Regions from separate parts of the Exiguobacterium sp. s80 genome, predicted to be linked through region 4. Evidence: riboswitches for the same ligand, from Rfam matches in the RefSeq annotation. Region 4 holds a riboswitch; each other region holds the start of a gene.
What was found. A riboswitch is a leader RNA that binds a small molecule or an ion and turns the genes downstream of it on or off. The one in region 4 is predicted to bind S-adenosylmethionine.
Positions count from the first base shown of each region.

Region 1: linked by a shared signal. The riboswitch ahead of KNP94_RS08515 (methionine ABC transporter ATP-binding protein) and the one ahead of msrA (peptide-methionine (S)-S-oxide reductase MsrA) in region 4 are both predicted to bind S-adenosylmethionine.
Region 2: linked by a shared signal. The riboswitch ahead of KNP94_RS07070 (LLM class flavin-dependent oxidoreductase) and the one ahead of msrA (peptide-methionine (S)-S-oxide reductase MsrA) in region 4 are both predicted to bind S-adenosylmethionine.
Region 3: linked by a shared signal. The riboswitch ahead of KNP94_RS06910 (amino acid permease) and the one ahead of msrA (peptide-methionine (S)-S-oxide reductase MsrA) in region 4 are both predicted to bind S-adenosylmethionine.

Region 1 covers NZ_JACSMP010000003.1:122,348-128,292, reverse strand. The annotation lists gene KNP94_RS08530 (S-ribosylhomocysteine lyase) at 1-436, shown strand, start outside; gene KNP94_RS08525 (PLP-dependent cysteine synthase family protein) at 433-1,356, shown strand; gene KNP94_RS08520 (bifunctional cystathionine gamma-lyase/homocysteine desulfhydrase) at 1,349-2,515, shown strand; SAM riboswitch class I at 2,575-2,681, shown strand; gene KNP94_RS08515 (methionine ABC transporter ATP-binding protein) at 2,760-3,782, shown strand; gene KNP94_RS08510 (methionine ABC transporter permease) at 3,779-4,444, shown strand; gene KNP94_RS08505 (MetQ/NlpA family ABC transporter substrate-binding protein) at 4,478-5,305, shown strand; gene KNP94_RS08500 (MDR family MFS transporter) at 5,378-5,945, shown strand, end outside.
Region 2 covers NZ_JACSMP010000002.1:105,064-111,008, forward strand. The annotation lists gene KNP94_RS07060 (DUF2325 domain-containing protein) at 1-1,197, shown strand, start outside; gene KNP94_RS07065 (DUF975 family protein) at 1,265-1,939, shown strand; SAM riboswitch class I at 2,130-2,234, shown strand; gene KNP94_RS07070 (LLM class flavin-dependent oxidoreductase) at 2,307-3,365, shown strand; gene KNP94_RS07075 (ATP-grasp domain-containing protein) at 3,362-4,309, shown strand; gene KNP94_RS07080 (SRPBCC family protein) at 4,414-4,872, shown strand; gene KNP94_RS07085 (ABC-F family ATP-binding cassette domain-containing protein) at 5,002-5,945, opposite strand, start outside.
Region 3 covers NZ_JACSMP010000002.1:71,951-77,895, reverse strand. The annotation lists gene KNP94_RS06930 (MFS transporter) at 1-241, opposite strand, end outside; gene KNP94_RS06925 (CBS domain-containing protein) at 259-714, opposite strand; gene KNP94_RS06920 (MarR family winged helix-turn-helix transcriptional regulator) at 893-1,315, shown strand; gene mmuM (homocysteine S-methyltransferase) at 1,463-2,395, opposite strand; partial or broken gene KNP94_RS06910 (amino acid permease) at 2,370-3,772, opposite strand; SAM riboswitch class I at 3,854-3,955, opposite strand; gene KNP94_RS06905 (polysaccharide pyruvyl transferase family protein) at 4,063-5,469, opposite strand; gene KNP94_RS06900 (ketopantoate reductase family protein) at 5,773-5,945, opposite strand, start outside.
Region 4 covers NZ_JACSMP010000006.1:38,345-44,289, reverse strand. The annotation lists gene KNP94_RS11355 (DMT family transporter) at 1-24, shown strand, start outside; gene KNP94_RS11350 (Crp/Fnr family transcriptional regulator) at 36-713, shown strand; gene KNP94_RS11345 (DMT family transporter) at 726-1,205, shown strand; gene msrA (peptide-methionine (S)-S-oxide reductase MsrA) at 1,602-2,132, opposite strand; SAM riboswitch class I at 2,240-2,346, opposite strand; gene KNP94_RS11335 (M20 metallopeptidase family protein) at 2,417-3,589, opposite strand; gene KNP94_RS11330 (putative quinol monooxygenase) at 3,678-3,971, shown strand; gene KNP94_RS11325 (C40 family peptidase) at 4,027-5,945, opposite strand, start outside.

The DNA.
Region 1 (5,945 bases), on a different contig from region 4:
CTTTAACTTGGACCATACGAAAGTCAAAGCACCATATATTCGTGTAGCAGGCTATAAAGAAGGTAAAGTCGACCAAGTCGTCAAATATGATATTCGTTTCACACAACCGAACGTCGAGCAAATGCCGATGCGTGCGATGCACACACTCGAACATTTACTTGCTGAAAACATCCGCAACTATTCGGACGACGTCATCGATGTTTCGCCAATGGGCTGCCAGACTGGTTTCTACATGGCGATGATGAACTTTGACTCAGTCGAAAAAATGAGTGAACTCGTCGAGAAGACATTGAACGACGTCTTAGCGGCTGAAGTGATTCCGGCACAAAACGAAACGCAATGTGGGTTTGCGAGCGCACACGACCTTAAAGGAGCGAAGCACTATGCCGAGAAAATGCTTGCCGGTCGCGACGAATGGGACATCGTCTTCGGATGATCGCGAAGTCAGTCCGAGACCTCGTCGGAAATACGCCACTGTACGAGATTACTTCGTTCGATTTGCCTGCTGGTACGCGGATTTTGGCGAAGCTCGAATGGATGAACCCTGGTGGCAGCGTCAAAGACCGCCTCGGTATCCAACTCGTTGATGCCGCAATCGAACAGGGGTACGTGACACCAGGCGGAACGATCATCGAACCGACTGCCGGCAACACCGGCATCGGTTTGGCGCTCGCCGCTAAAAAATATGACTTACAAGTCATTTGTGTCGTCCCAGAAAAGTTCAGTCAAGAGAAACAGACTTTGATGCGGGCACTCGGCGCGACTGTCGTCAACACGCCGACTGAACTCGATATGCAAGGCGCAATCGATAAGGCAAAAGAACTCGGACAAACGATTCCGAACAGTTATGTGCCACTCCAATTCGAAAACGAAGAAAACTCGGTCACTTATCAGCGGACACTTGGTCCGGAGCTTGTGGCGGAACTCGGTCACATCGACTGGTTCGTCGCCGGATGCGGATCAGGTGGAACGTTTGCCGGAACGACGGCTTTCTTAAAAGAACGCTTCGGGACAAAAGGGGCAATCGTCGAACCGGAAGGCTCCGTCCTCAACGGAGGGTCAGCCGGACCGCATAAAACAGAAGGAATCGGGACAGCCAAATGGCCAAGTCTCGTTTCTCGTGATTTAGTTGATGAAATTCATACGATTTCTGATTCGGATGCTTTTACGAAGGTCCATGAACTGGCGGCACGTGAAGGGTTACTCGTCGGCAGTTCGGCAGGAGCGGCACTCGCCGCGGCGCTCGATATCGCCCAGCGCCATCCGGGAAGTACGATTGTCACCGTCTTCGCAGACAGTGCAGAACGGTATTTGAGCCAACAAATCTTTGAAAAGGTGGACGAGACACATGCGTAAAAAAACAGCGTTGATTCACGGAGGAACGGGTGTAGACAAGGCAACGGGTGCCGTTACACCGCCAATCTATCAAACGAGCACATATAAGCAAGAAAAAATCGGTCAATTAAAAGACGGGTATGAGTACTCGCGCACAGCAAACCCGACGCGGACGAGCATCGAACGATTGATTGCTGATCTTGAAGGAGGCGTCCGTGGATTCGCGTTCGGATCAGGAATGGCGGCGATCCATGCTGTCTTCAATCTGCTTCAGTCTGGCGACCACATCGTCATGACGGACGACGTCTACGGCGGAACGTTCCGCTTGATGCAACGTGTCCTACCGAAGTTCAACATCGAAGTGACATTCGTCGATACGACGGATCTCAGCGCGACGGAAGCGGCGATTCAGGACAACACGAAGATGCTCTACGTCGAGACACCGACGAACCCGTTATTAAAAGTGACGGACATCGAAGCGATCGCAGCCATCACGCGTCGTCACGACTTGAAGCTCGTCGTCGACAACACGTTCGCGACACCATACTTGCAACAACCAATCGCGCTTGGGGCAGATATCGTGCTGCATAGTGCAACGAAATACATCGGCGGCCATTCGGACGTCGTCGCAGGGCTTGTCGTCGTCAACGATGATACGCTCGGCGAAGAACTTCACTTTATCCAAAATTCGACGGGTGGAATTCTCGGACCGCAAGACAGCTTCCTGCTTGTCCGTGGTCTGCGGACGCTCGGTATCCGGATGGAAGCGATCGAAGAGACAGCACATGAACTTGTCAGCTTCCTGCAAGCACAAGACGTCGTCTCGAACATCTTCTACCCGGGGCTCGCATCGCATCCCGGTCATGCGATTCAACAAAAACAAGCGACTGGTTTCGGCGGGATGATCAGCTTTGATGTCGGTTCAGCTGCAAATGCAGAGAAACTTGTGGAAGCGTCACACTTCTTCACGCTTGCTGAAAGCTTAGGGGCGGTCGAAAGTTTGATTTCCGTTCCGGCACGGATGACACATGCGTCGATTCCGGCAGAACGTCGGGCAGAACTCGGCATCACGGATGGTCTCGTCCGAATCTCGGTCGGACTTGAAGATGCAGAGGATTTGAAAGAAGATTTAACGCATGCTTTCAGTTTGCTCGAAAAAGTTTCTGAAAAAACTGTTTGACAAGCAAAATAACCCCTGCTAATATTCAAAATATATTAAAAACAACTAAATACCGATAACTCTTATCAAGAGTGGTGGAGGGACTGGCCCGATGAAACCCGGCAACCGCGGAATTTATTTCCGAAGTGGTGCTAATTCCAGCAGACGAACGTCTGCAAGATGAGAGCAAATGGTTTTGTGTACTGAAAGTGCGCGCGTTTGCTCTAAAACGTGCGCACTTTTTTTATGTTTAGGAGGGACAGTAGTGATTCGTTTACAGGATGTAGGAAAGATTTATCGCTCGAAGCGCGGCGAAGTCGAAGCTGTCGCAAACGTCGATCTCACGATTGAGCGCGGCGAAATTTTCGGAATAATTGGTTATTCCGGTGCAGGGAAGTCAACCTTGATTCGCCTGCTGAACATGTTAGAAGCACCGACAAGCGGTTCGATTCAAATTGACGGTGTCGAGATGACGACGTTACGACCGAAAGAATTACGCGGCGTCCGGAAAAATGTCTCGATGGTCTTTCAGCACTTCAACTTGCTTTGGTCACGAACGGTCGAAGAAAACATTATGTTCCCGCTCGAACTCGGCGGATATCCGAAAGCACGCCGGAAAGAACGGGTCGCCGAGCTGATTCAACTCGTTGGACTCGACGGTCGCGAAGGCGCTTATCCGTCACAACTATCCGGTGGACAAAAACAACGCGTCGGGATTGCCCGCGCACTGGCATCAAACCCGGACGTCTTATTATGTGACGAGGCGACAAGCGCCCTTGATCCGAAAACGACGGACTCGATCTTAGAGTTACTCGTCGACATCAATAAAAAACTAAAACTGACGATCGTCTTGATCACACACGAGATGCACGTCATTCAAAAAATCTGTAACCGGGTCGCCGTCATGGAGGCCGGGAAAATCGTCGAACAGGGTCCTGTTTCAGAAGTCTTCCGGCATCCGAAACAAGCGATGACAAAAGAATTCGTCAAACAACTGACGTCGTCTACAGAAAACGAGTTGACGTTCGCGAAACTCCGTGAGCGCTATCCGACAGGGAAAATCGTCCAGCTGACATTCGTCGGTTCGACAGCAGAAAGTCCGATCCTGGCAGAAGTCATGAAAGATTCGACCTTATTATTTAATATCATCGGCGGGAACGTCGGACAGACGCAAGACGGTGCACTCGGAACGTTGTTCATCCAACTGATTGGTGCGGCACATGAAACACAAGCGGTCATCGCGAAACTTCAAGCGAGTGACGTGGAAGTGGAGGTGGATCACCGATGACGACATTCTTTAACGACCTCGATTGGGAAATGGTCTGGACGGCGACCGGCAGTACCGTCTATATGACAGTTGTTGCCGGAATCGCGACATTTGTTCTCGGACTGGTCATCGGTCTGTTGTTATACGCGACGAATGAAGACTTATTGTTTAAGAACCGGGCACTGTATTCCGTGCTCAGCTTTTTAGTCAACATCTTCCGTTCGATTCCGTTTATTATATTGTTGATTTTATTGATTCCAGTGACGCTCATCATCGTCGGATCGTTCTTAGGACCAACAGCGGCACTTCCGGCACTGATTCTTGGGGCGGCACCGTTTTACGGGCGGATGGTCGAACTGGCACTGCGTGAAGTCGACAAAGGTGTCATCGAAGCAGCGGAATCGATGGGGGCAACGAAGTTCCAAATCATTTATAAAGTGTTGATTCCGGAAGCACTACCAGCAATCGTCTCCGGTATCACCGTCACGCTCGTCGCGCTCGTCGGTTACACGGCAATGGCCGGAGTAGTCGGAGGAGGAGGACTCGGGGACATGGCATATATCGAAGGTTTCCAGCGTTCTCAAAACGATGTCATCGCCATCGCGACATTGTTGATTCTCGTCATCGTCTTCATCATTCAAATTATTGGTGACCTGCTCGTAAAAGCAATCGATAAACGATAATACTATTTTTAGTTAACTTGGGAGGAATTATTCATGAAACTTTGGAAAAAATTCGTCGGTACAGCAGCAGTATCCGTCTTAGCAGTCAGTCTTGCAGCATGTGGGGAAGAGTCGTCAGGAGACGACGCGAAGACACTTGTCATCGGTGCTTCAAACGTTCCCCATGCTGAAATCCTAGAGCACGTTCAAAAAGAGTATGAAGCAAAAGGCTACAAACTCGAAATCAAAAAGTTCCAAGATTATGTGTTGCCGAACAAGGCACTCGCTGAAAAAGAAATCGATGCGAACTATTTCCAACACGTTCCGTACCTTGAGCAACAGGAAAAAGAGAACAAATCTTATAAATTTGAAAATGCAGGCGGCGTCCACGTTGAACCGCTCGGCGTTTACTCAAAAAAATATAAGTCGCTCGACGAGTTACCGAAAGGTGCAACGATCTTGACGAGCTCAAACGTCGCGGAGCGTGGACGTGTCTTGACGTTCCTCCAAAACGAAGGCTTAATTAAGTTGAAAGACGGTAAGACGACAGATGCTCAGCTTAGCGATATCGCGGAAAACCCGAAGAACATTGAGTTCAAAACGAATATCGAAGCGTCACTCTTGCCGCAAGCGTACAAAAACAATGAAGGCGATGCTGTCCTCATCAACACGAACTACGCGATTGATAACGGTTTGAACCCGTTAGAAGACACAATTGCCCTTGAAGATGAGTCTTCACCATACGTCAACATCATCGTCACGCGTGAAGGTGATGAAAAAGACGAGCGTGTGACGGCATTGCTCGATATCTTACACGAGAAAAAGACACAGGATTGGATTACGAAAGAATATAAAGGGGCCGTCGTCCCGGTCAGCAAATAATTCACTCGAATGATGCATTCTTCCTATATAATGGAAGGATGCATTATTTTTTTAGTTGAAGGGGGATTCTAGGTGCACCGTTTACGACAGTTACATCCGCTGACGATCGGCGTCCTGCTCGGAACATTTTTCTCACGGCTCGGGACGTTCATCACGATGCCATTCTTTGCGATTTATTTATCGACGGTGCTGGAGTTCAGCCCGGTCGATGTCGGCTGGGTCCTCAGTATTTCAGCCGTCTCGAGTCTTGTCATGAGTTTCATCGGCGGGACCTTGTCTGACCGTTACGGCCGTCGGACGATGATGCTGACCGGAACACTCGGCTTCGTTTTCGTCTTCATCGCCTTGGCGCAGGTCGAGACGTTTTGGGCGTTCTTTACCTTGAGTGCCTTGAACGGCGTGTTTCGTTCCATCTTTGAACCATCCGCCCGTGCCCTGATCAGTGACACGACGGATGAAAAAAATCGACTGTTCGTCTTCAACATCCGTTATGCGATGATCAATGTCGCGGCTGCGATCGGGCCGGGGATTGCGTTATTGCTCAGTGCCGGCAATACAGCGATTACCTTCTATATAACAGCCTTTGTTTATCTCGCGTACGGGATTGCGATTTTTATCCTGTTTCAGCGGTATCCGATCA
Region 2 (5,945 bases), on a different contig from region 4:
GACTGGGGTTTGTTACTTGAAGAAATCAACGGAATCGATGAATGGGTCCAGCTGTCGCAGTACTACGCGCCACGTCAAACAACGACGAAACTAGTAGAATGTCCGGAAACACCATCTAGCCTCCCGATCAAAATGATCCAGGAACGGAAGGAAGAAGTTGAACGGACTGTCGAACAACGGTATTCCTATACGTTCGAACGGCAATTAAAGGGCGGCTCGTTACGGGAATGGCCAAACAGTCATGTCTCAGAAACAGAAATCCGTGACTGGAACCTGGAGCATGGGATGGAAGTCCGTGTCCAAGTCCTACATCAAGATGAGCGCCGGACGTCGCTTGAAATCTTAGCCGTCGTCGCGACGGATCAAGTAAAACCACTTGCAGAGCGAATCGTTTTTGAAAAGTGTATCGTCAAGAACCATGGCATCATCGAAGCGACGATTGACGGTCCACTGCAAGATGAGACGGGAAAACCGTTCTATTACACGACACCACTCGAAGACATGCGGTTCTTCCAACTGAAAGCAGGTCAACTCGTCGACCTCGTCATGTGGAAAGGTCATCCGGAGACATTGACGATTGTCTGGAAACACGCATTTCATTACGAAGTACCGACCATGACGGAATTACCGGCACGCGACGTATCGAGTGGTTCGCCCGAGTCCGCCACTGCGTCACCTGCAAACAAACAGGCGAAAACAGGACGCTACGACAAGATGATGCAACGGAAACCGAAGGCGAAGAAAGTCAAAAAAGAGCGGCGCCTCCGGGAAAAGAAAGTCCAGCAACTCGAACGTCTCGATACGACGACATTACCAGGTCAACCAATCGAATTCGTCGATAAAACGGCACTCGATTTTGCTTCCTACGACGGCATGCGTCTCGTCATCGTCGGTAATGAGCAACAGCGCGCCGTCTACCGCGACTTCTTTGCGGAGACGGGAGTCGAATTAATCCATCTTGGCGGTGACGCCCAAGCCGCGAAAAAAATCGCCTGTCTCGCGAAAAAGACGGACGCGATCGTCGTCGTCAAAAGTCGGGTTTCTCACGCAGCAGCGGCACATGTTCTCGTGCAAGCAAAAAAGCACGATATTCCGTTTGCGATTGAACGACTCGATGGACGACGCTCTTTGTATACGGCGTGCCAGCAACAACTTGAAAAAGCAATGGTCCAACGTTTACTAAAAGACGAGCGTTAAAAAGTGAAACCTCCTCAAAAATAAACCGTAAAGAAAGGTAGCACTTATTTTTGAGGAGGATCTTTCGATGTCAAAACAATTAAAATTAGCAGCGCGCGAGTCGTTGCAGGGACGATGGGGCTTCATGGCATTAATGATGTTGTTGTTCTTAATCATTCAAGGCGTTCCGAACGGATTTGCGTCCTCACCCGAAGAGGATTTCCAATTTATCGACTTGATTGGTATGCTCTTGACGGTGTTGACCTTACCGGTTGCAATGGGATGGTCATGGCTCACCCTATCTGTCGCCCGAGACGAGCAGACGAAAGTCGCCGATTTGTTTGAGCCGTACAAAATGTTCTTGAAAGCCATTGGAGTGTCAATCGTCCAAACCTTTTTCTTAGGGCTATGGTTCTTACTTTTCATCATTCCAGGAATCATTAAGTCATTCTCTTACATGTTGACGTATTACATCATTCGGGACGAACCATCGATTGGCATCCTTGATGCCATTACGCGTTCACGCCAAATGATGGATGGACATAAAAAAGAGGCGTTTTTCCTCGTCCTTTCGTTCATCGGTTGGTTCTTGCTCGGAATTGTTACGATCGGAATCGGTTTCCTCTGGATTGGCCCGTACTTCAGCGTCACAATCGCGAAGTTCTACGATCGCGTGCGTGGGGAAGAAGTTTCGACGACTGGTCACCGGACAGCCATGATGGATGCAAATCACAACGACTCACCGTTCGTATCACCAGAATGAATTGATTTTGAACAGCACCATACAAAGCAGGGATTGCCATCTTAAACCGATGTGCAATTCCTGTTTTTAGCTTCTAGACAAAGAAGTATCAAGAAACAGAGTGATTTTCCAAATGTTTTTTAATTCCGATAGGAAAAGAAGGTTTAAAGGTTGCTTTACTCTGCTAAAAGATGTACGCTAATTTCAATTATTCTTATCACGAGAAGTCGAGGGACTGGCCCGACGACACTTCAGCAACCCCGCATGAGCGGAAGGTGCTACTTCCAAGAGGAATTTATTCCTTTGAAGATAAGAGCCGACAGTAGACATTCGTCGCTCTTTTCTAAACGAAAAGAGCGATTTTTTATGCAAAAAGGGGGCACAGGGGATGGAATACGGATTTTGGTTACCAATCTTCGGGGGTTGGTTACGAAACGTCGAGGATGAACAAATGCCAGCGACATTCGATTATGCGAAACAAGTCGCACAGACGGCAGAACGGGTTGGCTTTTCTACGACATTGATTGCAGAATTGAACTTAAACGACATTAAAGGAATAGCCGAACCGAGTCTTGAGGCGTGGACGACGGCAGCGGCCATCGCGGCGACAACGGAACGGTTGGAAATCATGACAGCCGTCCGGCCCGGTTTTCATAATCCGGCGACGACAGCAAAGATGGCGGCGAACATCGATCAGCTGAGTAATGGACGCTTCACGCTCAACGTCGTCTCGGCCTGGTGGGAGGAAGAAGCCCGTCAGTACAATGGGATATTTACAGCCCATGACGAACGATATGCCCGGACGGAAGAATTCGTGACGGTCATGAAAGGATTATGGACGGACGCATCACCCTATAGTTTTGATGGGGACTACTATCAGCTGGAACGGGCAGAGCTTCACCCGAAACCCGTTCAGCGTCCCGGAATCAAGCTCTACGCTGGTGGTGAGAGTGAGACGGGGAAACAGACGATCGTCAATCACTGTGATGCCTATGTCATGCATGGAGGAACGGTCGATGAAGTCGCGACGAAAATTACGGATATGAAAACCCGCCGCGCGGCGACCGGGAAGCAGCCGCTTGCGAGTTTCGGACTGGCGGCCTACATCATCTGTCGCGAGACGGAAGAAGCAGCGCTCGAAGAATGGCACCGGATTACGAACGTTAAAGAAGACGGTGCCGGATATGCCGGGTATGACGACTTCGTCAGTAAATCGCAACTCGAACAACAGGTCAAACGAAATGATTACTCCGTCTCAAACCGGGGACTGCGTCCGAACTTGATTGGGACGCCGGATCAAATCGCAGAACGGATTCTTGAATTTGAAGCAGTCGGCGTGACATTGCTCTTGCTTCAATTTTCTCCGCAACTCGAAGAAATGGAACGCTTTGCCCGCGAGGTCATGCCACGCGTCGAAGCGAAACGAAAGGTAGGTCAACTAAAATGACGAAAATTCATATCTTACACGAAAATCAGGAATGGACGGATCATTTAATCAAGCGACTCGAGGAACTCAACTTACCGTATGAACAGTGGCACCTCAACGAAGGGGTCGTCCCACTCGATGAAACACCACCGGAAGGCGTTTTTTACAGCCGGATGAGTGCCTCGTCCCATACGCGCGGGCACCGCTATGCACCAGAATTGACGGAAGGGGTCCTCGCTTGGCTCGAAGAACATGACCGGACCGTTTTCAACGGAACCCGTGCGTTACGACTCGAGGTCAGTAAGGTCAACCAATACACCGCCTTACGAAAAGCAGGTATCCGTGTTCCGAAAACGACGGCAGCCGTCGGACGTGATCAAATCGTCCAAGCCGCTCAAAACATCGGAGTATCGTCGTTCATCACGAAACACAATCGTGCCGGTAAAGGACTCGGCGTTCAATTGTTCCACTCGATTGAAGCACTCGAGACGTATCTTGACGGACCGACATTCGATGAGCCGGTCGACGGCATCACGTTGATTCAAGAGTACATTCAAGCACCTGAACCCTACATTACGCGTTGTGAATTCGTCGGTGGTAAGTTCGTCTATGCGGTCCGTGTCGATACGTCGGAAGGATTCGAGCTCTGCCCCGCGGATGCTTGTGTCATCGATGATTTGTTCTGCCCGGTCGGAGAAGAGGCGGCAGAGACACCGATGAAATTCCAAATTGTCGACGGGTTCGATGACCCGATCATCGCCCAGTATGAAGCGTTCCTGCAAGAAAATAAAATCGCGGTCGCCGGGATTGAGTTCATCAAGGATGCAGACGGGACGATTTATACGTACGACGTCAATACGAATACGAATTACAATTCGGACGCTGAAGCGGCAGCTGGGAAGTTCGGGATGCTGGAACTCGCAACATTCCTTGGTCATGCGTTAGAACGTCAAACCGTGAAGTGAACATCAAAAACCACTTGAAGTAAGAAAAATACCCTGATTGTGCCGGAGTCGAGCGTTAGAACGACGGACATCAGGGTATTTTTAAACTAAAAGGAGGTGGTGTCATGGTGACGTGGCGTGAAGAAAAAGTACTTGCGATTCCAATTGAACAGGCGTGGCATCTGTTTGATCACGATCGACTGCAACGACTCATTCCGGGTGTCGTCCAGCATGAGGTGATTGAACGTAAGCCGGGCGTCGTCGGATCGACGTACCGGCAAACCTACATGCAAGGGAATCGTCTTGAAACCTACATCGTGACCGATCTCGCTTATACGAATGAACCGGACTATAAACAAAATACGATTGGTTTTACGTTAGCGAAGATGTTTCGCCTTGAGATGTCGTTTGCGCTGAAGCGAATCGATGCGACGAGCTGCCGTTTGATTTACACGGGGAAAAATGAAGGCGTCAACTTCGTCGGTCGCAGTCTCTTATCGTTAGGCGGAGAACGTGAAAACGAGAAAATCGTCAAAGGATTTCTCGAGCGGCTCGAAAAAGAAGTGAAGCAAATCCAAGAATAAAAAGGTACGCTTACTCTCGATTACTGCGAGAATAGGCGTACCTTTTTAAGTAAGGAAGATGATACTTAACAAAAAAATATAAACGTATTTACAAAAAACTGCCCCCGATTAACGAGGACAGTCGACAAATCAATGTGCGTATAACGCAGTCAATTGTTGTTGGATTGAATCGTTGTTGAGGTACTCATCGTACGTCGTTTCTTTATCGACGATTCCGTTTGGTGTGAGTTCGATGATCCGGTTCGCAATTGTTTCGACGAACTGATGGTCATGCGAGCTGAAGAGCATCGCACCTTTGTAAGCAATCAAGCCATCGTTGAGTGCTGTGATTGATTCGAGGTCTAAGTGATTCGTCGGATCGTCAAGGACGAGGACGTTTGAACCACTGAGCATCGCTTTCGATAACATACAACGGACTTTTTCTCCCCCAGAGAGGACTGACGCTTTTTTCATGACTTCTTCTCCGGAGAAGAGCATCCGACCGAGGAAACCACGGAGGAATGTGTCACTTTCATCAGCTGGTGAGTATTGGCGCAACCAATCGAGAATCGTTTTGTCAGACCCTTCGAAGAACTCCGAGTTGTCTTTTGGCAAGTACGATTGTGACGTCGTAACACCCCATTTGAATGTCCCGCTGTCTGCTTCCATTTCACCCATTAAAATTTTAAACAGTGTTGTGATGGCGATATCGCTTTGGCTGATGAATGCCACTTTGTCTGTTTTATTTAATGAGAAACGGACGTTGTCGAGGACTTTGACGCCATCGATTGTCTTCGAGAGACCTTCAACCGTCAACAAATCGTTTCCGATTTCACGTTCCGGTGAGAAACCGACGAACGGATAGCGGCGTGATGACGGACGGATGTCGTCAAGTGTGATTTTATCGAGCAACTTCTTCCGTGACGTCGCTTGTTTCGCTTTTGAAGCATTCGAGCTGAAACGCGCGATGAAGGCTTGAAGTTCTTTAATTTTTTCTTCTTTTTTCTTGTTTTGGTCGCCAGCCATCCGTGAAGCGAGTTGGCTTGACTCATACCAGAAATCATAGTTCCCGATATAGAGTTGAATTTTCCCGT
Region 3 (5,945 bases), on a different contig from region 4:
GCATCGCGAATGCCATGACGGCATTATAACTTGTAAATAAGAGCGTAACTTCACTTTTTGAGGCTTCTAAATTATCAGCGATCGTCGGTAAAACCGGGTTGACGAGCCCCATCCCCATGAATGCCGTGATACTCGCAAAAAATACTGCCCAAACAGCAATCGGTTGGTGGAATAATCCATGCTTGCTTTCTTCTAACACCGTTTCCGGCGCAAGCGTCGTTGTTTTATTGGCAAGTGCCATATCGTCCCTTCTTTCTCTTATAAGAACCGTTTAAAGGAGTGACGGATGACGTCGCCCCGACTGATGATTCCGACAAGCTTTCCTTGTTTTAAAATCGGTAATTTTTTAATCCGTTTCGAACCGAGCGTCGCTGCGATTTCTTCCATCTCCGTTTCAACATCTGCCGTGACGACTTTCCGGCGTGCCATCTCCATGACCGGACGGTTCAGAATGTGACGCACCCGCGCGTCATAATCTTCTTCATCCCCTTTGATGACATCTACATATAAAAACGTATCGACGATGATGTCTTTGTGCTTTCCAATCGCCCGCATGATGTCACCATCACTGATGTACCCAACGACTTCGCTCTCGTCATTGATGACGGGAACACCGCTGATTCCGGATTGGATGAAACGTTCGACGACATGGCGGATGACGTCTGTTTCGTGGACTGTGATCACTTCTTGTTTCATCGATTCATAAGCTTTCATCGGAATTCTCCTTTTGTGTGTGTTCTGAATAAATAAGTTGTATGATGCAATTAAATAACAGAAATGATTGTATAATACAACTAATGGACTGTCAAGTTTCCTGACCTCTCATTGACAGGGGCTAAGTCCTTGCGTAATGATGGGAAACATGAAGCACTTAGGAAAAGAGGGGATTAACATGTCTGATCAGGCACTCGAAGTGATTGAACTAGAACTTGCGATTCTGATTCGTCGTTTGACGACAGCGACGGCCGATAACCGAAATTTAGATCGCGCGTCGTATTTGTTACTGCGTCAACTGTCCGAGTCTGGTCCAGTCGGGGTGAAGACATTGGCACGCGAATTGCAACTTGACGTCTCTACCGTCAGCCGGCAAGCGGCAGCACTCGATCAAAAGAAATTGGTCGAAAAAGTACGCGATGAAGCAGATGGCCGTGCTTTCTTCTATCACATCACTTCACTCGGACAGGAAGAACTGACGATTTACCGGACGGCACGCCTCGCGAGCATCGAACGCTTACTGACAGACTGGTCAGGTGACGATGCGGAAGCATTTGGACGCCTGCTCCAACAATTTAACCGTGAACTGCGGGAACGGTGATCCAATCGTCTTAAGACGTCATGAACGAGAAGAATAGGGATAAAAAACGCCGATGATTCCGTATGAAAAACGGGATCATCGGCGTTTCTTGCGCAGAGGGCGGAACCGTCCGGCACTGCGATTGATTTCAGCTCGATTTTTGCAACCTTACGTTCCTTCGATGGCGGCATGAATCCGTTCAATTTGTTCCGGTGTCGTCCGGCAACAACCGCCGATCAGGCGTGCCCCTGCCGCATACCACTCACTGGCAACTTCATCAAAAGCTGTACACACCGATTCACCAGACCATGTTTTCTTGACGGGATCATACTGTTCCCCCGAATTCGGATAGACGATGATCGGCACGTCCGTCAGTCGCTTCAATCCCGTTACGAAATCTGTCGTAATCGACGCCGGAAAGCAATTTGCACCGAGCGCAGCGAGTTGCGGATGGCGGCCGACTGCTGCGACACAATCCGCAATCGTCGTCCCTTCACTGATGTGTTCCGCATCGCGAAGGGAAAAAGCGAGCCAGGCCGAGTGTTCCGGAAATTCTTCTAATATCCGAAACAAGACGGTTGCTTCTTGAAGCGACGGAATCGTTTCGAAGGCCAGTAAATCTGCTCCTGCCGCAATCAACGCCTCGATTCGGGGACGATGAAAGTTCTCAAGGGTCGCATCATCGACACCGTAGTGTCCGATATATTCTGATCCATCGGCCAAATACGCCCCGTACGGACCGACTGATCCGGCAATCAACGATCGTGTCCCTGCTCCGGCGACTTCTTGACGTGCATGTTGCGCCAAGTAGACCGTCTGCTTGATCAGTTCGATCGCTGCATCCGTCCCGATTCCCCGTTGTTTAAACCCTTGCAAACTTGCTTGATAACTCGAGGTGATGGCACAGTCCGCACCGATTCGAAAATAGTCAGCATGGACGCGGTGAATCTGTTCCGGCTCTTCGACCAAGACCCGTGCCGACCAGAGAGGATCGGCGAGATCACTCCCATGCCGCTCCAGTTCTGTCGCAAGTGCTCCATCAAGTAAAATAAACGGTTTTTCGTTAAGTAAGGCTTCAACTGGATTTTTCTGTTTTGACATCTTCCACACTCCGTTTCTGTGATTTTTTCGTCAGGTAATGCACGAGATAACAAAGTCCGATAAAGGGAATTCCAAAATATAAGGCAACACGCTGCGTAGGATCAAAGGCAATCCCGATCAGCGACAATAGGCAAATCAAAAAGGAGACAATCGGGACGACTGGATAAAATGGTGTCCGGTACACCAAGTCTTGCAAATCGTGTCCTTCTCTCAGGTAACGCCGCCGAAAGAAGTATTGCGAAGCACTGATGCTCATCCAGACAACGACGACAGCAAGTCCTGAAATCGAGACGAGTGCGATATAGACGCTTTCTGCTGCGTAGACACTTGATAGCAGTGCAAACAATCCGCCGAGCATACTGAACATGACAGCGCGTGTCGGAACACCGTTTTGACTCAATTTAGCAAAGAACGGTGAAATCATCCGTTGATCAGACAACGACCACAACATCCGTGACGCGGCGTACAACCCGGAGTTCGCTGCGGAAAGGATCGCCGTCAAGATGACGAAGTTCATGATGTCCGCCGCAAATTGAATCCCGATCCGTTCGAAGACGGCAACGAACGGACTCTCGAGCACACCGTTCGCATCCGTCGGTAGTAAAATCGCCAGGACGATGATCGTGCCGACAAAAAACACGACCAGCCGGACAATCGTCGTCCGGATGGCAAGAGGAATCGTCCGCTTCGGATCAACCGCCTCGCCTGCCGCAACACCAATCAGTTCTGTCCCCGAATAGGCAAAGTTGACGGCGAGCATCGTCATCAAAATCGCAAAGGCCCCGTTCGGGAAGAGTTCCCCTTCCGTCAGCGGTCCGAACAACGGAGCTGCTTCTCCTGACGCCAGTGGAATAAAGCCGACGATTGCTGCTGCCCCTAAGACGATGAAGGCGATGATCGTCATGATTTTCACGGCAGAAAACCAAAATTCGACTTCGGCGAACACGCGCACTGTCAGTACATTAATCACTAAAATGATGATGACGAACAATCCGCTGAACAACCAGACCGGCACGTCAGGGAACCAGCGTTGCATCAATAAACCGGCTGCCGTAAACTCGGAACCGAGCGCCACCGTCCAGGTCAGCCAGTAGAGCCAGGCGACCGTATAGCCGGTTCCCGGTCCAATGTACTTTGTCCATAACTATGAAAGGCACCGGTTTCCGGCATATGTACAGCGAGTTCCCCTAAACAAAGCATCACGAGATAGACGACGAGTGCTCCGAGTAAGTAGGATACAATCGTTCCGATCCGCCCTGCTTGCTCCAATGTGTACCCCGTACTCAGGAACAGCCCCGTCCCGATGACGCCACCTAACGACAGCATGACGATATGACGGGATTCCATCTTTCGTCGAAATGTTGTTTTTTGCTCCATCCTCCACCACTCCTCTTTCTCACTCAATAAAAAAAACGCACTCCTGTACAGACAGGGTGCGTCGGTCGACAACATGAAGAGCGCTTATCGATCGGGTACAACACCCGCAGGAATTAGCACAGTATCTTTCGACCTGTTGCTGAGGCTTCAAAGGGCCAGTCCCTCCACCTCTCTGGATAAGAATGTAATTTTTCATAACAGTAGCAGTCCTTTTTTGAATTGTCAACACAATTCAGATAATAGAATTCAAAAAAACGTCTCCTACCGCATTGGCATGAGACGTCTTATTGTTATTTTTTTACGAAGAGATTAGCTGTCTTAAGGGCCACCCGAACCGCTTTACGGTTCAATGTACCTTCTTGATGTTTAACCACCTTCGTCTGCTTGTTGAGTTTATCTTGTAACGTTTTAATCTTTTTGTCTTTATCTTTATCATGTTTTTGAATCGCAGCAATTTTTTTCTCTTCTTCCGGGAAGAATGATTCAAAACGTGCGATTGCTTCTTCCATACTGATTCCTGTAATCGGTTTAACCGCTGGGAGGAGTTCTGTTTTCGCCATTTCACGATCAAACGGCACGTTCTCTGGATAGTTCGTGTCTTGATAGATATGCTCCAAGTCGTTCGTGTTCAAGAAGTCAAGAAAGTTGTCGAAGTTTTTCACTTGAATCCGCGCCGGGCTTTGGAAGTCTGCTGTTTCGACGACGTCCGAAAGCCGTGTGTCTGCCGTGATGTCATTTGCCCAGATGTGAGTCAATTGATGGTAATCTGTTAATTCACGCATCCTTGCATCTTTAGGAATCAAAATACTTGGTGTTCCAGCGAGTGTCGCTGTGATGTTTCCGTGGAGACGTGCACCAAAGCTCAAGTCAGCTTCTTTGAGGAAGTCGAACCACGTTTGAGCGTTTAAGAAGAAACGAACACGGTCATTCATATACACCGGGTGTGACATTCTAGCTGCATAATTCATATCTGAAAGGTCTCCAAACGGATGAGTTCCAGTGTACGTCAACTTCAATTCTTTCATCCATTGTGGGATGAAATAGTGATTTGGATACTCTTCCATTCCACGTGTGATAAAATCAAGGACATTTTTGGGTGAAAAACGTGATGAATTGACACTAACCATCGAATCTTTCGTGATGTTTGTCTCACGAATGTGAAGATTACGACCGAATGCATACATCGATGGGCAACCGATGACTTTATGATCGATGCCTTCACGGAAACCAAGGCGTGTCAGGTATTTCGACGTGATTTCACCACGAAGTCCAATGATGCTTGAACGTTCGAGGACTGCGCTGACGAATGCTTTAACATCCTCGTCGAACGGGAATCCGCCTTTTAAGTCCGGCTCGAATGGTGCGCGTAGACCAACACCGATGACGACGACCGGAATTTTCAATTTTTTAATCAATCGTGTGTATTTTCGAAGGGACGATGCGAACTCTTGACGGAATGCATCTGCAAGTGGAATGACGTAAAGATCAAATTTTTCGTTGATCTCATCTGCACGTTCTTCATCATAGTAGTAATAGTCAGGCGTGATCGTCGTTCCTTCCGTCATCAATGTTCGGAAGATACTGTACTGATAGATCAAATTCCCAACGTTCCCTCCGATTGAATTTTCTCTCATTATATACTCAGCATCAAACTGTTCAAAGGGTGTCATACCTGCACGAATAATAATACGCTTCATGTCAAATTATCCCCTCTCACAAATCCAAAAAAACATTAACAACTTATATTTTAGAGATATCTAAATCATATCCCTTACTTATACTTAAGTCTATTTTAATTAAAGAGATAGAGTATCATTTAAAAGAATATTCTTATCATTTAAATTTTATTTAATATTTTCCCCACTTGTAATCAGAGTCAGTCAAGAAAAATTTACGAACATAACATTTTCTAGCTACATAAATAGCTTCTCTTAAGATAAACGATAGAGTCACCTTGGAGAAGCTATTTGTAATTCTCGATTTCGAAGCCCTTCAACAGCTTAAATAGTAATTGATAGCTGTTCATATACCTTTAAATTCGTAAGAATCATCCGTAACGTCGGGTACACCGCTGGCTCCGTTCCTTCTATTAAACTGCCAAACAGATGGTCTGCTTCGACCATGCCTTGTTTTTCCATATCCCGTTGCAACGACGACTTCATATCCGGTGCCA
Region 4 (5,945 bases):
GTTGCGATTTTTTCACTGTCCTAAAGGGAGGATCTATGCAGACGATTGAGACCTATTTAAAACAGTACGACTTAGCGGATATTTTTACGGAGACCAGTAAATCTTATTTACGCATCGAAACGTTTTCGGAAGGGGACCTGTTATGTGTGACGGGTGAACCGATTGACCGGATGTATTTCATCGTCGAAGGAAAAATTAAAATCTCTGCAGCATCGGCTGAAGGGAAACAACGGATTTTACGCTTCAAAAAGGCGATGACGGTGATTGGGGACGCGGAATATATCAATGAACGGGAAGTCTTGAATACCATCGAGGTGATTACGGATGTCGTGGCACTCAGCATTCCGTATGCGATCTTACGTGAGCACAATACGACGAACACCTTTTTACAATTTTTACTGCGGGTCATTACGACCAAGTGGTACGCCGACTCGAAATCAGCATCATTTCATGTCCTTTATTCGGTCGAAGAACGATTTGCCGGATATTTGTTATCGATTACCTCGGACGTTTCCGACAGCCTGTTTTACCAAGAGATGCGAACATCGAATCTCCATGACGTCGCCGATTGGCTCGGGACGAGTTACCGTCATTTAAACCGTATCATCTCAACACTTTGTGACGAAGAAATCTTGGCGAGGCGACGCGGGAAAATCATTATTTTAGATGTAGAGCGGATTAAAGAAAAAGCGAACGGAAATAGTTACGAATAAGGAGGGAACAGCGTGGGACTAGGTATGTTTTGTGCGATTACGGCAGGAATGATGATTAGTTTACAGACGGTATTGAATGCACGGATGAGTCATGCGTTCGGGGCATGGGCGACGACGACCCTCGTCTTTTTTGTCGGGTTCATCGGTTCACTGCTCGCGTTACTCGTATTTCGGGGTGGCACACTCTCGAAGATTCAAACGGTCGAACCGCTTTATTTATTTGGTGGTCTGGTCGGGGTCGGTGTTGTATTTTGTGTGATGCGCGGGATTCAGCTGCTCGGTCCATCGATTGCGATTTCGGTCGTCTTGATTTCGCAACTCAGTTTTGCATTATGTGTCGATTTATTCGGTTGGTTCGGTTTACCGAAGCTTGAGCTTTCGCTCGGACAAGTCGCTGGATTGCTTGTGATGCTAGCCGGTATTTTTGTGTTGAAACGATATCAAGTCGTAGAAATCGAATCTTCGGATGAGTTGTCGGAAAAGGTATCGTAATTCTTACGGTTAGCTCTGGCAACATCAAGTCGATTTTTCAGCACGAAGACGAATTAGTAGTTGTGAAATGAAAGCTTCTCCTTTTTTCGTTGCTTTCCTCGGGCGAGGCGCAAGCCGTTGCCTTGATCCTCACGGACAACGAGCAGGGTCTTGCCAGCCTCTTGGCAGCGCGTGTTCACGCGCTTTTTCCCGTAGGAGTCAACGAAAAACGAAGCTTTCAGGGTGTACCGTAGAGAAAATCATAGAGTAGTGTTAGAGCGCAATCCGTCTCGAATCGCTTTGAAGACGAGGCGAAACAGGGGAGCGCGAACGGATTGCCTCTTGTTATAGCATATTCACTCTTCATAAGAGTGTATCTACAAACGAAAAGCCCGCACGAAGCGGGCTTTTTTTAGTTTAGACAGATACTTCTTCTTTCCAAGCCACATCGATGAATTCATCGCGACCGGATGCTTTCCGGTCTTTTTTGTAGTGCTCCGGATTCTTTTTGTGGAAGTTTTGATGATAGTCTTCTGCTGGGTAGAAGGCTTGTGCCGCTTCGATTCGTGTGACGATCGGTTGCTTAAAGCGATTGCTCGCAGCAAGCGCGTCACGTGAAGCAATCGCAGCAAGGCGCTGTTCTTCCGTATGATAAAAGATGGCAGGTGCGTATTGTGTCCCACGGTCCTGGAACTGTCCGCCGGCGTCAGTCGGATCCGTTTGCGGCCAGTAAAGTTCGAGTAACCGCTCGTATGAGAATAACGCCGGATCAAATGTAATCTCGACGACCTCCGAATGACCGGTCGTGCCTGTTTTTATTTGTTCGTATGTCGGATTTTCGATTTGTCCTCCTGTATAACCGGAAACAATTCCGTGAATACCGGGCAGTTCTTCGAATGGTGTCACCATGCACCAGAAACAGCCTCCTGCGAATGTTGCTTTTTCCATCTATATCTCGTCCTTTCCGCTGGCGGTAGTCGCCCTATAATCATTCGTGCTCTGACAGCGAGAAAACGAAAACGACTCCTTTGCTTGGTTGCAAAAGGAGTCGTCGCTTTTTATCAACCAAAGCTTGCGCTTTGCTGGTCGTAGCACCTTGCCACTGAAGGCAGGTTGCTGGGACGTCATCGATCCAGATCTCTCAGTCCACTCTTGATAAGTGTTATATGAAGTTGATTAAATTCGTTATCATTGATGTGATAATAGCATCTCTAAAACGACAAAGTCAATCATTAAGATTGTAAGGCATGCAGGACGGTCGCACCTAGAGATTTCGCGCCGACGAGTAGTGCCCGTTCATCGATTTCATATTTCGGATGGTGTTGCGGATAAATCGTACTCCCGTCCGTTTTGGCGGACCCCGTAAAGAAGTAGCTTCCTGGGATACGCTCTAAATAATAGGCGAAATCATCGGCTGCCATCATCGGTTTGAGTTCTTTGACAGATGCCTCACCTAAGAAAGCCGTCGCTTCTTTAACGAGATTTGTTTCTACCGGATGATTCCAAAGGGAAGGATAACCCGTCGTAAAGTCGATGGAATAGCTCGCACCGATTCCGGCACACGTCGTCCGGGCAACCAAATCGACCTGCTGTCGTAACTGGTGACGCAGCGCTTCGTCAAATGTTCGAATTTCTCCGACAATCCGTGCCTCACCAGTAACGATGTTCGGAGCCGTTCCGGCGTGGAATGAACCGATTGCGATGATGGCAGGTGAAAACGGATCAACGCGCCGACTGACGAGGTGTTGGAGATTACAGACGAGTTGTGCCCCGGCGACGAGTGCATCTTGTGTTTTATGAGGGGCTTGCGCATGACCACCCTGTCCGTGGACGACGATTTCGAATTCATCGATGGCGCACAGCGTATGTCCTGCGTGATAGCCAATTGTTCCGACAGGTAAGTCATTTTCGAGATGCGTACCGAAAATTGCATCGACCCCGTCAAGACAGCCGTCTTCAATCATTTGAATGGCACCACCCGGGAAGACTTCTTCCCCGTGTTGATGAATGAATACGATTGTTCCGTGAAGGTCTTCTTGCAGTGCTGTAAAGGCCGAGGCAAGACCGAGTGCAATCGCCGTATGTCCGTCATGTCCACACGCATGCATGACACCCGGATGAATCGAACGGAAGGCGAGATCCGTTTCCTCCTGCAGTGGCAGGGCATCGAAATCGGCCCGAATGGCGATGGTCTTTCCAGGATGTTTTCCTTTGAGGGTCGCGACGATCCCGCTACCACCGACGTTCCTGCGGTAAGGGAGACCAAGCTCATCATAAAATGAGGCGATGGCGTTTGGTGTCCGCACTTCTTGAAAAGAGAGTTCCGGGTGACGGTGCAGATCACGACGTCTTTCAATGATTTGTTGTTCGAGTTGATCGAGTTGAGTGAAGAGTTGCTGTTGCATCATAATCATCCTTTCAGGTTTTTGAGGTATGACTTTCTATAAAACGGGTACAGATAGGAGTAATGAATGATGAGGAGGAAAACAAGTCATGGGAGAAATTATTGTCAACGCGGTCATCACAGTCAAAGCAGGTTTAGCCGATCAAGTCTTTCCGATTTTAAGTACGGTCTACAAAGCTTCACAAAACGAGCCGGGGTGCTTGCGTTATAGCTTACATCAATCGATTGAAGATGAACATCAGTTCATGCTGTATGAAGTCTATCAAGATGAAGAAGCGTTAGAAGCGCATATTGCGTCAGACCACTATAAAGCGTATCGCGAACAAATCGAATTGTACTTAATCGATCGCCAAGTTACGAAATATGCGGAAATGACATTTTAATGTTAGCTAAAAGAAGCGGACCTCCCGGGTTAGGGAAGGTCCGTTTTTTTAATCATTACATTGATTTGAAACCGAGGAAGTGCTCACGCCAGTGCGGCTCGTAAATTGAACTGATTTGCAGTTGTGATCCTCCGGCATGAATGAAGTGTTTACTATCTAACATGATCCCGATATGCGAGGGGCCATCCGTATACGTGTTTTCGAAGAAGACGATATCCGAGCGTTTTCCGGAACTGATACTTGTGCGTTGATTTGTAAAGAACGCTCCGTACCAGTAACCGCGGACATTCGTCCGTCCGCCGTATTTTCCGGCTTGGTTCGTCGCATAATGAATCAAGCCGGAACAATCGAATCCACCATTCGCCACGTTTTGTGATCCCCATGTGTACGGAGTACCGATATGGGCAACAGCAGCTTGAATCAACTTTTCGCCACGTGAATTATTTTTCTTGTCAACTTTTGTTTCGCTCGTCACTGTAAGGGCCGTCACCGGGATGTAGACGGGCGTCCAGCCGGACTGAATGACATAGAAATTACCGACGCGGTAACGCGGATACACACGCTTGCCTTTTTCGACCAACCCGGCACTTTTTGGACTGGCAGGTGTGTCATAAAATGAAGTCGTTGCTTTGACCGTATAGACTTTTGAACGATTGATGGCTTGCTCGTTATACCGCATATCCGGTTTGCTCGTTCCGATATAAGGATTGAGGACGTAACCCGTTTGACCATTCGGTAGACGGACTTGCCAAAAGTCATCATCAATCGATTTTAATCCGATCAATTTCGTTCCTTTGCTTAAGTGACTCGCCGGACGACTGTAGGCGACGTCAGCAGAAAAGAGTGGTGTTTGGTTGAAATGGACGTAAAAGACGGTCCCGACTTTGGCTTTAGATGTCGGTTTATTTAAACCGAGCCGACTTGAGTCAACGAATCCGAAGCGTGATCCGATTTTAACGCGTGTGTAGTAACCGCTTTTTCCGTAGGTCGTGATTAATGCTCCTTTTTTCAGTGTCCCAATGTTTCCGCTAAGACTGGCTTTTGGATGGACGACCAACTTGTCTTCGGTCACGTAACGTGTTCCTGTCGTCGCATACAGATCTGCTTTCGTTGCTGCGAGCGAACTCGTCAAGACGTATGCATATTCACCGCGGAAGATGATTCGGCTATAGGCGCCACTCGTCCCGTAAATCGTCAAGAGCGTGTTCTTTTGATGATGCTTAAGAACCGTACTTGAACTGCTTGGGGATTGCTGGATCGGTGTTGTTTTTTGGATGTACAGGCGATTTGTTTTGGCATAGACTTTTGATTTCGCGAGTGAGCTCGTCAAGACGTACGCATATTCACCGCGGAAGATGATTCGGCTATAGGCACCGCTCGTGCCGTAAATCGTCAAGAGTGTATTTTGTTTATGATGCTTCAAGACGGTGCTCGAACTGTTTGGCTCTACCTGAATCGGTGTCGTATCTTGGACGTAAAGCCGATCGGTCTTTGCGTAGACGACGGAATCGCCGAGGTGCGCCGTCAATACGTATCCGTAGGTATCATTGATTCGGACGCGGGAATAAAGACCAGATGTCCCGTATGTTTTGACGGTAGCATTTAAAGAATAGCTCCCAAGTTGTTTACTTGTCGTATCGGCATCTGTATAAATCACAGTTTGTTGTTGGGCGAATTGAGTGCCCGTCGTTTCATAAACAGGTGTCTTACTTAAGAATTTACTTGAAACGAAGACGTAAACGTCGCCTTGTTTAACCCGCGTGAAGTCACCCGATGTCCCGTACGTATCGATTAACGTATTTTGAGTGATTGATTTTCCTGTCGGCGTATCAATTGAAGCAGTCGTATAGGAAGGCGCGAGTGCTGTTATGTATTGCGAATCGATTTTTTGATAAACCGGTTGCTTTGCAAGTTGCGTTGTCTTGACGAAGCGATAGACGCCATCGATTGAAATGCGTGTAAAGAGACCATCTG